DNA from 2 places in the Alistipes sp. ZOR0009 genome. Region 1 is predicted to be linked to the other one. Evidence: riboswitches for the same ligand, from Rfam matches in the RefSeq annotation. Region 1 holds a riboswitch; the other holds the start of a gene.
The links. A riboswitch is a leader RNA that binds a small molecule or an ion and turns the genes downstream of it on or off. The one in region 1 is predicted to bind thiamine pyrophosphate.

Region 1 (7,489 bases):
TTTTTGGATGAAGGCCCCGAGATCGAATTCGAGGTAGTATAAAAGGTCTTCGGCTGTTTGCCTATACAGCACCTCGGCTGTAGCACCCTTACGATGTGCACTGCCAGCTACTTTACTGGCAATCATTCTTACTATTGCTCCTGTTTTTTCTATTTCGCGGAGCATGTAATCCTTCTGTTCCATATTTTTTATCGAACTTAGGTTATACCGAAAGAAATATAACTGGGAGTATGATGGCCATTATTAAAATGGTGATAAGTATAATAAAGCGCAGCTCCACCGTTAGCGTTCCAATGAGCGGCAATCTTGATGTTTTTTTGTCGAACTCCGAAATGAAGGACGGGGTAGGTGTTGTTTCCTCCTTAATGTAGCCTGCTTCGAGCAGCGCCTGCATGGCTTGTTCTACGTCGGTTTCTTTTACCTGCACCTTTACGCCTCCAATGGCGTTGGAGTAAAAGTTATTTACCTGCGCAGTTAAATCGTCCTTAATTGTTACTTCAATTCCTTCCGACTCGAGCTTTGCTTTTGCTAGGTAGGCCTCTTGTGGGTAGGTAAACGATATTACAGTAATCCAATTTTCCATAGTTAGGGTTATTTTGGGGAAACTTGAGCCTGCCTTTGGATGGATTAAGCTCAAGTTCTGTTTTTCTTACCCTAAATATAGCACTATAAGTATTTATTGAGAAATTCTAGCACCTTTTTGTTGTAAACCTCGAAGTTTTGCATCGGTCCGTTCGCGCCTCCATGCTCCGCTTTAGGTACAATCCATATTTCTTTTTCTCCAGGTAGCATCGCTAGGATGGATTTGCTCATTGCAACAGGCGTTCTCTCATCTTTTTCGCCAACAATTAGCAATGTTGGCCTTTTGAAACGTGGTGCTAGCATAATTGGGTTTAATTCTTTAGGATAATCTGCTGGCACTATTAGCTGCCTGTTCTTATTTTTTGGCAGCGCGCGGATTATTGGCATCACCTCATCGAATGATGTCATAAGCGCTTGCCTTACAAAGCACTTTATGTCCGAATCCAGACTTGCCGCTGCCATTGATAGGTACGCTCCTGTCGACCATCCCATCAGCGCAATGCGTGTTGGATCAACCTCTGGCTGTTTTTTTACCATCTCAATCACCGATTTGTAGTCGGTAAGAAATTCGGTGTACACCATGTAGTCCTCGTTCATCTTCCACTCGTAGCTTTCGCCAAACCCGCGCCAGTCGAAGGTTACGACGTTGTATCCGTTGGCAATGTAGCTCCCGGCAAGCGCGTACTGCATCCAGCTCATGTTTGCGGCGTCGCCGTTACATATTATTATGGTTGGGCGCTTTCTTTTGTCGAGCAGTTTGTAGGTTCGTTTAGTAGGATTTTCCCACGCTTGCTCTTTTTCCTTGCTGCTTAGCGAATCTTGTGCCGGGTATAGCCATGTTTTTATTCTAAGCTTATCTGGAGTTGTAACATCTAGGTCGCGATATATCAGCCCTAGGTGTTCTGGATAAAACCGATATTTTCTATCGGGTTTTATGGCTATTGCGGTAGCCGAACAAAACAATAGTAGGATAGCGAGGCCTGCTGTAATTCTTTTTGTCATGGTTTTGTGTAGTTTAATGGGTAATGCTAAGTTTTAAAACGGTGTTGCTGCATATAATATTGCAATATCTTAGGATGATGCGCTTTTTACATGGTTATTGGTCCTAAATGTGGAATGGGTGTTTCGTCTATCAGTCTTGTTTCGACGTTTGATAGGTTTGCTCTTTAGCAAGTTTACGCGTATGTTTAAAATGCTTTCTACTAAATGGCTGTTGTTAGGGTGTTTGTTTACCATTATTTATATTGGCATTTAGTTTATGAATGCGATGTTGCTAAAAATCATTTGGATGTAAGTCTTGTTTTTGCATTTTAGTGCATGTCTAATTTATATCTCTTTATTAAAATATTTTACGTTACCTTTGCATCGACTAACGGGGGTGCCCTAATATTACGGGCTGAGATTATACCCTTTAACCTGATCCGGGTAGTGCCGGCGTAGGGAGTAAAGCGAACATATCTACATTTTATTTTCCCCCTTTTAATATTTACGGCGGTAGTCGTGCCGATGTTTAATTATTAAAAGATTTAATCATGCGCAAGTTAAGCGTAATCGTTACGCTGCTTTTGGTTTTTGCCGCTCTGGTAGGTTCGGCAGCCATTAAAGGCGGAAAAACAATCTCTGGAACAGTTGTTGGAGTAAAGGGAGAGCCTCTGGTTGGGGCTACCGTGCTAATCGAAGGTGTTGGTAAGGGAGCTACCACCAACGGTCGTGGGTTTTATCGCATTGGTGATGTAAAACCAGGTGTATATACCCTTCGATTTAGCTTTGTTGGCTATCAAACACAGCAGCTTCGTGTCGACATTAAGGAGAGTCAGGCTTTAAACGCGGTGCTAGAGGTGCAATCGGTTCTTGGCGACGAGGTGGTGGTATCCGCTACTCGTGCATCAAAGCGAACTCCAATGGCATTTACCGATCTTAAGGCTTACGAGATAAAAAGAAACAATACAGGAGGCGATGTTGCTCAAATATTTGAGCTAACACCCTCTTTTGTGGCCACCACCGAGAGCGGAATAGGTATCGGTAACACCGCATTTAGTATTCGTGGTACCGATGCAAGCCGCATCAACATTACCGTTGATGGTTTTCCCATTAACGACCCCGAGTCGCAGCAGGTTTTCTTTGTTAACATGCCCGACGTAACCTCTTCTGCTAGCAGCGTGCAAATTCAGCGTGGTGTTGGAACGTCAACCAACGGTGCAGGAGCATTTGGTGCTACCGTAAACTTCCAAACAGGCTCTGTTAGCAACGAACCTTATGCCGAGATTAACAACTACGTGGGTTCTTACAACTCGTGGCGCGGAAATTTTTTAGCGGGCACGGGATTAATTAACAACCGCTTCCGTTTTGACGCCCGCATCTCTCGTGCTAAGAGCGATGGCTATGTTGATAGGGCTACTTCTGACCATAAATCGGCTCAGGTGTCTGGTTCTTACTACGGCGATCGTAGTACGCTTAAGGCCACCATAATTTATGGAGAAGAGAAAACCGGAATTAGCTGGACGGGCGTTCCCAGCTCTATTATTGGTACAGACAGAACCTATAATCCTGCCGGATATTATAAGGATAAGAATTTCAACACCCACATTTACGGAAACGAAACCGATAACTACAAGCAATCGCACTATCTGCTTAACTACTCTCGTAAGTTGTCTGAAATATCAAGCCTGAATGTCGGTTTCTTTTTTACTCATGGCGAAGGATTTTACGAGAATTATAAGGATAGCTCAAAGGTTAAGAAGTACGGGTTGAAGCCTTACGATTACAATGGTAAAACATACAAGTACAACGATTTTGTTGTGCAAAAATGGTTGGATAACGACAATGTGGGATCAACAGCCTCCTTTGTTTTTACTCCAACGGCCAACTTGAACTTCACTTTAGGCGGTGCAGTTAGCCGATTTACCAATGATCATTTTGGAAAGATTAAATGGTCGGAGATTAACCAAGGTATTTTGCCCGATTACGAGTGGTATCGTAGCAAGTCAACCAAGGATGATGCCAATATTTACTTTAAAACGTCATGGCAGGTAACCGACAATCTAAACGTTTATGGCGATATTCAGCACCGCTACATTTACTACAAAATGAAGGGGCTTGACGACGATGTTGTTGATATTTCCCAAAGCCATACATTCAATTTTTGGAATCCTAAGATGGGGGTTTTTTATTCTCTTGATGAAAAAAACAGCATGTTCGCCTCTTTTTCGGTAGCCAATCGCGAACCAACTCGCACCGACTATACCGATAACTTTAAATCTGCCAATAAAATTACTTCAGAACGTCTTTTCGATTACGAACTTGGGTATAAATATGCAGGAAGTACAATAAATTTGGGTCTCAATGTTTACTATATGCACTATCGCGATCAGCTTGTTCTTACGGGTAAACTAAATGATGTGGGATATCCAATTCGCCAAAATGTTCCTACCAGTTATCGCCGTGGAGTTGAGTTAATGGCTGGCGTTAAGATTTTAGACAACCTAAGATGGGAGGGAAATTTGACGCTTAGCCAGAATAAAATTAAAGACTTCGTCTATTCCGTGGAGTTGTCTGATTTGAATCCAGATGGGACGTGGGTAAACTATGAGATTAAGGACTACCATTTGGGAACTACCCGCATTTCTTTTTCTCCTGATGTGATTGGTGCAAGCCAACTTACATTTGAGCCGTTCCGAAACTTTAATATTATACTCACCTCTAAGTATGTTGGACGTCAGTACTACGATAATTCGGAGAATGCAAGCAGAATGCTAAAGGCTTACTTTGTGAATAATCTAAAAGTTGGTTACGATTTCTCGGTTGCTGGAGTTAAAAATATAGGAGTTCAAGTTGGTGTAAATAACCTGTTGAATGAGAAGTATATTGCTAATGCTTGGGTTTATCGTGCTGAGTTCAGAAATGCGCCAGACTATATTGAGGACGGCTTATTCCCTCAAGCAGTGCGTAACTATTGGTGCCGCTTATCGCTACGCTTCTAAAATATTTCATCTTTAATATTACCGATACGCTTTTACATAGCGTATCGGTAAAATCTTATAGAAATGGTTAGTTGGATTGCTGAAAACTATGTGGAAGTTGTTGGTGCAGCCTTGGGGCTCATTTTTCTTTATCTGGAGATAAAGGAAAAGGTGTGGCTTTGGCCAGTGGGGTTGCTTTCGTCTATTTTTTATGTGGTAATCTTCTTCGAGGCAAAGTTTTATGCTGATATGGGATTACAGGTGTACTACGTTGTTATTAGTATTTATGGTTGGTATCGGTGGTGGCGAGGAGCTGGAGGTCATTCTCATAATAACCTGCCAATAGTTAATCTGAAATTTGGACTTGGGGTTAAGCTATTAGCCATAAACACCGCTTTATTCTTCGGAATTGCAGAAATCCTTAGGCGATTTACCGATTCTCCAATTCCCTATTGGGATGCGTTTACTACCTCTTTAAGCATTATTGCAACTTGGATGCTGGCAAAAAAAATCATTGAGCAGTGGTGGATTTGGGTAATTGCTAACTTTGTCTCGACGTGCTTATTTGTATGGAGGGGCTTATACCCATCGGTGGTGCTTTTCTTCTTTTACACGGTTATGGCGTTTGTAGGCTACTACTCGTGGCGTAAAACGTTACGCGTACAAAAAAAAGATGCTGAACAATGTTAAATTCTGATGTTACGGTGATTTTGGCCGATGGTGAGTTTCCTTCTCATCCAACGGCGCTTAATATTCTTCGCTTTTGTAGCAGAGTTATTTGCTGCGACGGGGCGGCTGCAAAGCTTGTTGCTAGCGGCATTCGGAACCCAGACTTTGTGGTTGGCGATTTAGATTCGATTGATCAAAACTTGGTTGAGGAGTTGAATGGTAAGGTTGTCCATTTTGAGACACAAGACACCAACGACCTAACGAAAGCGTTTGAATTTGCAATTGATAGCGGATATCAGGATATCGTTATTCTTGGAGCAACGGGATTGAGGGAAGATCATACCTTAGGCAATATCTCTTTGCTGATGAATTATGCTGAAAGGGCGAACGTTCGGATGTATACCAACTATGGTTTTTTTGTTGCGTTACGTAGTTCTTCTCGGATAGAAAGTGAAAAAGGACAGCAGGTGTCTGTGTTTTCGTTTACCCCCGATGTGCCAATATCCTATCAAGGGCTGAAATGGGATATTACCAATCGTCCGTTAAAAATGTGGTGGGAGGGTACTTTAAATGAATCTCTCGGCGACTATTTTACCATCGAGTTCGAAAATGCAAAGGTGGTTGTTTATCTTGCCTACATGGATGTGAAAAAATAAAGGATGAAGTTCTCTCCATCCTTTATGCTATTTGAAAGGTTGTGCTTGCGTTACGCCACTTCTGTATTGTAGCTTAAAATAAGCTTCGAATGGCGAGCGTACTCAACGTAAACTTTGTCGCCAGGATTAAATTCGTCCCAAGAACCGGTACTTAATAGTTGGAAACTGTGGTTGTTGAAAATTTTTGTTCCGTTAATTTCCATCACCAAGTTTTTCTTTTTGTTTAGCGATACTTTCTCTTTGATTATTGCAGTCCCAACTACCTTTATCCGCTCCTTCAAATCCCTCAATATTCCTACAAACTTGTAGGTAAATAGTATTGCCCATCCTATAAAGTTAATAGGCATTCCAAGTACAATTCCGCTCACACCAAAGGTGGTGTAGGATAAAACTAAAATTAAGGCGGCAGTTGAACCTGCATAAATCCAATACCGCTTAGTTAAACCTTTAATGTACCCACGGAGGATCTGTACTTCGCGCCCCGTTAGGCTGTCAAAGTTGTAAATAAGCATATAGATTAAAAGTTACAGGTGAAAAATTCTAATTCCAACGCGCTAAAAATATGAATTATTGTCAATAATCCGTTGCGTAATGACATTATTTATCTCTTTTTTTGAGATTGGAGTGGAGATTGGGTTCGTTTTCCATATTTATGGGGAATAAGCGTAAAATGTTAATTGAACTACTTACCTTTGCCCATTATTTACTTGCAAAGATTACTTAGCAAACCCAAAGTTTATGTCTGTAGAAAGCAACGTAAGGGTGGTTACCACTCATCGCCTTGCCGAAATGAAGGCAAAAGGCGAAAAGATCGCAATGTTAACCGCATACGATTACTCTATGGCTCGCATTCTTGATGCAGCAGGTATCGATGTGCTTTTAGTTGGAGATTCTGCGTCAAACGTAATGGCTGGGCACAAGTCTACGTTGCCAATTACGCTTGATCAAATGATATACCATGCGCAGTCGGTTGTTCGCGCCGTAAAGCGTGCCCTCGTAGTTGTCGACCTTCCATTTGGAACGTATCAAGGTAACTCAAAAGAGGCATTGGCGTCGGCCATTCGAATAATGAAGGAGAGCGAGGCTGATGCAGTAAAGCTTGAAGGCGGGGCTGAAGTTATAGAATCTGTACAGCGTATTCTATCTGCAGGGATTCCTGTGATGGGGCACTTGGGGCTTACACCTCAGTCTATTCATAAGTTTGGGACTTATACCGTTCGAGCTAAAGAGCAAGCAGAAGCAGAGAAGTTAGTGCAAGACGCACATCTACTAGAGGTGGCAGGCTGTTTTGCGGTTGTTCTCGAAAAGATTCCGGCTTCGTTGGGAACCAGAGTTGCCAGCGAGCTCAAAATTCCAATTATAGGAATTGGAGCCGGGAACGGTGTCGATGGGCAGGTGCTTGTTTCTCATGATATGATGGGAATAACGCATGAGTTCTCACCTCGTTTCCTTCGTCGCTACCTTAATTTGTACGACGAAATGAAGGAGGCCGTGGAGATGTACGTAAAAGATGTAAAAAGTTCAGATTTCCCTAACGATAAGGAGCAATATTAGCCAATGGCTTTCAATCCAAATAACATAATCTACGAGGACAATCATATCCTTGCTTACAATAAGCAGGTC
Region 2 (7,489 bases), on a different contig from region 1:
AGATAAAATGCAATTTTAATGGAGCCATACTGGTTTTGTTCGCCGTTTTTTTCTAGCTTTCGGTAAACTTAAAAGCTACACCTAATGATTAGCAACCACCCCTACCGACAAATGCGAATTCCAGAGAAACAGGTCTTCGCAACCAAAATTGCAGCAGCCGCCAACAAGGCCAAAAAGGCCAACCCCGATTTAGGTGCGCACATTCAGGCTGTAGAATGCCACACAGAAGCGCTAAAGAAGGCCTACGAACGTATGAGCGATAACCCTATCGCTGCTGAAATGGTAGAGGCCGACGACATGAGGGATAACGGGCTAATCAACCTGCGGGAGTATGCCGCCATCTGCGCAAGCCACCACAACGTAGAATGGGTGCGAGCTGGCGAAACCATACTAGGGGTGTTCAAGGATATCAGCTGGGATATACACCGCCTGCGCAACCCCGACGAGAGCATCAGGGTAGACAACCTGCTTATCATTCTTAAAACCTACCCCAAGCTCAAAAAGGCGATTGCCACCATGCATGCCCAGCATTGGGTAGAAGAAATTGAGGAAGGACAGCTTAAGTTTAAGGAGGCGCACGAAAAATTTAAGGAGCAGAACGAAAACGTAGTTCTGATAGACCTTCAACCAATCGTAAAAAACCTAGGTGTTGCACTCGAAAGGCTATTCCAGTACATCAACATGCGCTTAGAGTTTATGCCCAACCCAGAGCTGTACAATTTGGCTCACAAAATAAACGACCTAATTGCGGCCTACAAGGCAAAGATGATGGCTTAAGAAGTACCAACATCTACACAATTACAATACATCCAAAAGGCTGTCTCGACGAGATGGCCTTTTGTGTATAGATATCTACCATAAATTGCCTTATTTTGCCGCCTACAACAACCAAACACCATGAAGTTAATCCACCAAAGGCTCATCTCCGTTTGCTTAACTGGGGTGGCATTTTGTACAACAGCACCATCAGAGGGCAAAGCACCTGATAAAAAAAAGCCAGACGAACGTAAGCCTAATGTCATTTACATTCTTGCTGATGATATGGGTTATGGCGACATTTCAGCGCTAAATCCGCAAAGTAAGATTAAAACACCCACGCTAGACAGCCTTGTTCGCAACGGAGTGTCTTTCACCAACGCCCACTCCAATTCTGCGGTAAGTACACCAACCCGTTACGGTATCCTAACTGGCAGGTACTGCTTCCGTTCGCGCCTAAAAGCGGGGGTGCTTGTGGGTTACGATCGGCCTCTTATTGAAGAAGACAGACCAACCGTTGCAAATCTTTTTAAAAGGCGTGGATACCATACGGCTTGTATTGGGAAATGGCACCTTGGCCTAAACTACGAAAAAGTGAACTCCAACCGTCCCCTCACCGAAGGCGACCCTTGGGGAATCTTAAACACCTCCAACGTAGACTACAGCAAACCTATAACAGGAGGACCAAAGGCTTGCGGTTTTGACTACAGCTACATTATTCCGTCTTCGTTAGATATAGCCCCCTACCTATTCATCAGGGATGAGAAAATTACAGGAGAAAAAGTAAGCGCTCAACCATCATGGAGCGATAAGAGCTCACGTGGTCGTTGGTACAGAGGCGGTGATGTAGCTTCAGACTTTAAGCATTCGGAGGTGCTTGAGAACTTGGTTAACGATGCAAAATCGTTTATCAACAACAACGCAAAATCCGACTCCGCCTTCTTTCTATACCTTGCGCTAACATCTCCACATACCCCATGGCTTCCCTCCGAAAAATTTCTTGGGAAATCAGGCGCTGGCGCCTACGGCGATTTTGTGATGATGACAGATGCTATGGTAAAGGAAATAGCAGAGGCCTGCAAAAAGCAAGGAATTGATGACAATACTATGATTATTTTCGCCTCCGACAACGGTTCCCATTGGCTTCCTAGCGACATTCAGCAGTATCAGCACGAAAGCAACCATGGAACATCGGGAATGAAAGGCGATGTTTGGGATGGAGGACACCGGATTCCCCTTATTGTTTACTGGCCCAATAGTACAAAAAAAGGAGCAAGCGTAGATAAAATCGTCTGCACAACCGACCTTTTTGCTACCTGTGCCCAGCTGCTTGGCAGCAAGCTATCCGACAATGAGGCTGAGGATAGCTTCTCCATACTTCCGCTTATAAGTTCGAAATTCCAAAGGAAAGAGCCGCACAGAACCTCAATCATACATCATGGCGTAAATGGAGATTTTGGAATAAGGGAGGGCAAGTGGAAGTATATCGACTGCAAAGGATCGGGTGGCTGGTCCTCTAAGGGTGTAGACAACGCCCCTGAAGCCCAGTTATACAACATAGAAGCCGATCCTCTTGAAAAAAACAACCTTATACTGCAGCATCCCAAAATAGCAAAGCGATTAAAGGCTTTGCTAGAAAAGCAAAAAGCAGATAACAAAAGCAGATAAATAAACAAATGAGGCCTATTCTAAATAGAATAGGCCTCATTTTATTGAAGAAAAATTAGCGCGCTAATTTTCTAACATCTTATAGATAGCAATAAGTCCAACCGATTCCCCTTTTGCATCAAGAACTGGGTGCTTGCTCTTTTCTACCTTTATTTTAGAACCATCTAGGTTGGTCAAGAATCCCTCCTGACGAACTATAGGTCTTTGGGTAGTCATCACCTCATTGTCCTCCTTCTCGATAGCCGATGCCGTTTCGTGAGAGAAGAGATCAAACGCCGTCTTTCCTTCTGCTTCCTCTACGCTATTAACCCTTAGCAGCGCACAAGCGGCATCGCTCACCCTTCCATAGCGGCCATCTCTATGCTTAAAGTAGATGCTCTCTGATGTAGAATGGAACAAGGCAGCAAACATTTGCTTATCAATCTGCGTAAGCTCAATGGCAGCACGTTGCTCCTCCTGAATACGCGACATCTCCTCCTGAGTAGATTGCAGCTCCTCCAAATTCTGGCGCATTTCTTCCTCCGCTGCAGCCATCTCTTCAGCCTGCACCTTCGTTCTTTCGAGCAGCTGAGCCGTATGATGGTTAACCCGCACGCTACGAATGGTGGCAGCAATACTTTCGCCTATCTTTTCAACAAACTGAAGCTTATAATCTGGAATTTCCTGTAAAGAGGCAAGTTCGAGTACCCCTAAAACCTCACCATCTACCTTCATTGGTACTAAAAGCAACGAGCGAGGTGGCGTATCTCCCAACCCCGACGTAATGGCTATGTAGTCTGTAGGAATTTCTAGCAAGTAGATAGACTCAGCCTCGGCATAGCAGCGACCAACCAGCCCTTCGCCAACAGCCATCTCCTTATCCACCATCTTACGACGATTGTAGGCAAAGCAGGCTGTCATTTCCAGCACCTTGCTCTCCTCGTTAAATACGAAAAGGGCACCTTGGTTAACATCGATATAACGAACTAGGCTCGAAAGCAAACGGGCAGAGAACTCCTTCATGTTGGAATCGCTCGCACGTAAAAGTTCGGCAAATTGCGCCATCCCCTCTGCTGCCCAGTGCGTAATAGCCTCCTGCTCCTGACGTTCCAATTCCAGATTCTTGCTTTTTAGTAGATTCTCCTTCATGGCCACCAAAGCAGCTGCCATATCATCGCCAGTTCTGTCAGCCAAGTCGACATCAAATTTTTCCTGTCCTATAGCAACAGCAAACTCAGCCGCCTCCTTTTGCGAATCTATCAGCGTATTTATAGAGCTAGCAATCTCGCCTAGTTCATCTTTATGATGCAATTCGACATAGTTAGAACCAAATATTTCGCCACGAGCTAACCGCTGTATGCTCCCATTGATCTCAATAATTGGCTTTACAACCTGAACCGCCATTTTCCTTACAACAACTAGCACTACCACCAGCATTATTACAGTAACCAACAGTAATAGTCCCAGCTTTAACCATATTAATGCATAGTAAACAGAAGTAGGTACCGATACCACAAATACCCATCGGGCATTTGTCTCGTCTAGTATCACAGGAAGAATAAACGACTGCATTCCATTATCCTTAATCTCGACACCTTGACCTTCTACCTCCCCTTTTTCACCGATAATGTCGCTAACAGTCTTGTACAAGAGCTTATTTTCCGATATGTACTTCATCCTCGAATCCGAAATCTCTGAAGAGTAAGAGGCCACCTCTCCGTTGGGTGCCAACAGGTACGCCACTGCATGAGGAGGAAGCTTAAAACTTTTTATCAGCTGGTTTATTTCCTCCAATGGAAGATCGACCCCAGCACTTCCTATAACTTTCCCATCATGCTCTACTGGAGCAGCCACTGAAATCACCTTAACAGATGAACCTCCATCGTTGTAGCTGCTTTCGTGAGGAATAGAAACAATAGCCTGCTTAAATTCCTCCGCTTTTCTCAAGTTTGCCTGCAGTTCTCCGTCGCCAATGCCTGCCATTTTCTGGCAAACAGCTGCTGGGCGAGTATAAGTCGACTGATAAAACAAGCGACCACCATCAACCCTACCTAGCTGAGCAGCATCAAAGCTGTAGTAGGCCGATTGGTAAAGCAAAATTCCTTTGTAATGATTAAGCCTTGTATTGTAGTTATACAAGCTACGCGATAAGTTCGAGTCAGCCGCCGCCGCGTTGGTATGCATCATGTAGTCGGTAGACATGCTCAGCGCACGAGCAACTCCGATAGCCCTATAGATACGAACTTTTAGTGCGTTAGAGCTCGACTGTGAGAATTCGCTCGCAGAGTTGGTAGTACTGCTAATCGCGTAATCCCAAAAAAGTATCGCAAAAAATAAAAATAACCCCATCAGCAACAGCGAGAGCCAAAAGCCGACTTTAAAAAGTACCCGCTTCTTCAACGACGTTTCCATGTCTTTGAAGAACTTCCAATCCCTATATTCCAACATGTTTTTTTTCCTAGATTAAGTCCGAAATTTAGGCGACAAAGATATCTTCTTCGCCTTCGGAATATTTACAATTTAACCATCTTTAAATTGCATTATACAAATCCAAAGCATACAAAATCTAACAAAGACAAACACCTGCTTCTATAAATCAACACAATAGTAATCCTCCGCAAATAACATTGTTATTAAACATATTCCTCCATCTATCAAAAAACGGAAAAGGAGACAAGGATTGCGCATTTCGGCTATCTTTGTAGAGACTGTTGGGGGTGTCCACTAGGGCTGAGATTATACCCCATGAACCTGATCTGTTTCATAACAGCGTAGGGAAACGGGATTTTTTGAAGACTTTTTCGTTAGATTCAATCTATTTCGCCGTTTCACATACGTGGAGCGGCTTTTTTATTTTATGACTATGGATAAAAGTAGCTTTGACCAGTATGCCAGCATGTACGATGCCTGGTTTTTAAACAACGAGCATGTTCTCTACTCCGAGCTAAAGCTGGTTGCCCACTTCCTCCGCAAGAATGCGGGCAACGTGCTATCGGTTGGATGCGGGAGTGGTCTTTTTGAGATGCTCCTCGAAAAAGAATATGGTATAGTGGTAAAAAATGGCATCGAGCCATCGACAGGAATGGCGGAGATTGCCCGCAAACGAGGAATGAACGTCGCCATAACCACCGCCGAAGATGCCCAATTTGGGATAGCCTGCTACGATACGATACTCTTTAACGGGACTCCCAGCTACATTACCGATTTGCAAGCCGCCTTCGATAAAGCCTATGCTGCTCTTAAGCCAAACGGCAGAATTGTGGTAATCGATGTTCCGAAGGAGAGCTCGTATGCGCTACTCTACAACCTCGCTAAAGCAGTCGAAACGTGGGATCACCCGCTGTTAAAAGGAGTACACCCGCAAGATCCATATCCAATAGAGTTTGTAAAGGTAGCCAACTGGCGCACCACCGCCGAAAAAGTCGAGATGCTCGAAAAAGCGGGCTTTGGGGAGATGCAGTTCGCCCAAACGCTTACCAAGCATCCAATCTACTCGAACAACATTACCGAAGAACCTCGTGAAGGATTTGACTGCGGAGACTACGTTGCCATAAGCGCCATCAAAAACTAAAAGATATGAACCAAAACAGAAACCTAGCCAACGATTTGGCACTTATCAGAGAGAAATCGCCGCTGGTACACAACATAACCAACTACGTGGTGATGAACAACACCGCCAATGCGCTGCTTGCCATTGGCGCCTCGCCTGTAATGGCCCATGCCACAAACGAGGTGGCCGACATGGTTAACATTGCATCATCGCTCGTTATCAACATGGGTACACTTAGCGACCCTTGGGTTGAAGCAATGGTGGCAGCAGGCCAAGCGGCCCACCAAAAAGGCATCCCTGTTATATTCGATCCAGTAGGAGTTGGCGCAACTCCCTACAGAACGGTGGTGGCCATGCAAATAGTAGAAAAGTGCAAGCCAACCATCATAAGAGGAAATGCGTCGGAAATTTTATGCCTTGCCAACGAAAATGCAACAACCAAGGGGGTTGATAGCACCAATACCTCGGCATCTGCGCTAGAGGCGGCCAAGAAGCTAGCCATTGCCACCAACTCGGTTGTCGCTATTAGCGGAGATATTGACTATATTACCAACGGTAAAACCGTTTACACGGTAAGCAACGGATCGCCACTGATGCCAAAAGTCACTGGAATGGGTTGTACCGCAACAGCCATAGTTGGGGCCTTTGCGGCAGTAAACAGCAATGCCCTGCTAGCAGCAACCAACGCCATGACCATAATGGGGGTTGTCGGCGAAATGGCCGCAATAAAATCGGCAGGACCAGCCTCAATGCAGGTAGCCTTTATTGATGGGCTATATAATATTGTAGGATTAGTGGCCGAACAGCGAGCAAAAGTGGAAATGCTACATGCATAAGGCTGTAGCCTCCACTCACTCTAATGCGTAGTTGGAAGAACTAACATCGAAATAGAAAAGATTAAATCAGAATATACGCAGATATGGTTGACTTAAGCCTATACTTGGTTACCGACCGTTCTCTATCGTACGGAAGAGACCTAGAATGGATTGTACTAGAGGCCGTAAAAGGGGGCGTAACAATGGTACAGCTAAGAGAAAAGGATTGCACAACGCGAGACTTCATTAAGCTGGCAGTACGTTTAAAACAAAAGTTAGAGCCCTACCGCGTACCTCTAATTATTAACGACCGAGCAGACGTTGCTTTGGCCGCTGATGCAGATGGGTTGCATATCGGACAAAGCGACATGCCCTACGAGATTGCCCGTAGGCTGCTCGGATACGATAAGATTATCGGGCTATCTGTCGAAAATATGGAGCAAGCGCGCCAGTCAAACCTGTTAGATGTAGACTACATCGGAATTTCGCCCGTGTTTGGAACGCAAACGAAGAAGGATATCGCGCATCCATTTGGCTTGGAGGGAGTAAAAGAAGTTGCCTCCTTTACCAACCATCCTACCGTTGCCATTGGAGGCGTAAATAGTAGCAATGCTGCAGATATTGTAAACGCAGGAGCCAATGGTATCGCGGTAGTCTCGGCAATATGCTCGGCTACATCGCCTAAAGATGCAGCCAAAGAGCTGATCGAAAAAATGAAGTT

Region 2: it holds a riboswitch for thiamine pyrophosphate, as region 1 does, so the genes downstream of both, L990_RS06765 (class I SAM-dependent DNA methyltransferase) here and L990_RS02850 (TonB-dependent receptor) in region 1, are expected to answer to the same signal.

The regions. Positions count from the first base shown of each region.
Region 1 covers NZ_JTLD01000009.1:8,466-15,954, forward strand. The annotation lists gene L990_RS02835 (hypothetical protein) at 1-183, opposite strand, end outside; gene L990_RS02840 (DUF2007 domain-containing protein) at 203-583, opposite strand; gene L990_RS02845 (alpha/beta hydrolase family protein) at 667-1,584, opposite strand; TPP riboswitch at 1,947-2,042, shown strand; gene L990_RS02850 (TonB-dependent receptor) at 2,115-4,562, shown strand; gene pnuC (nicotinamide riboside transporter PnuC) at 4,626-5,231, shown strand; gene L990_RS02860 (thiamine diphosphokinase) at 5,225-5,866, shown strand; gene L990_RS02865 (hypothetical protein) at 5,917-6,378, opposite strand; gene panB (3-methyl-2-oxobutanoate hydroxymethyltransferase) at 6,605-7,420, shown strand; gene L990_RS02875 (RluA family pseudouridine synthase) at 7,424-7,489, shown strand, end outside.
Region 2 covers NZ_JTLD01000020.1:33,346-40,834, reverse strand. The annotation lists gene L990_RS06780 (DUF6261 family protein) at 85-777, shown strand; gene L990_RS06775 (sulfatase family protein) at 898-2,424, shown strand; gene L990_RS19170 (GAF domain-containing protein) at 2,488-4,851, opposite strand; TPP riboswitch at 5,107-5,198, shown strand; gene L990_RS06765 (class I SAM-dependent DNA methyltransferase) at 5,267-5,974, shown strand; gene thiM (hydroxyethylthiazole kinase) at 5,980-6,789, shown strand; gene thiE (thiamine phosphate synthase) at 6,873-7,489, shown strand, end outside.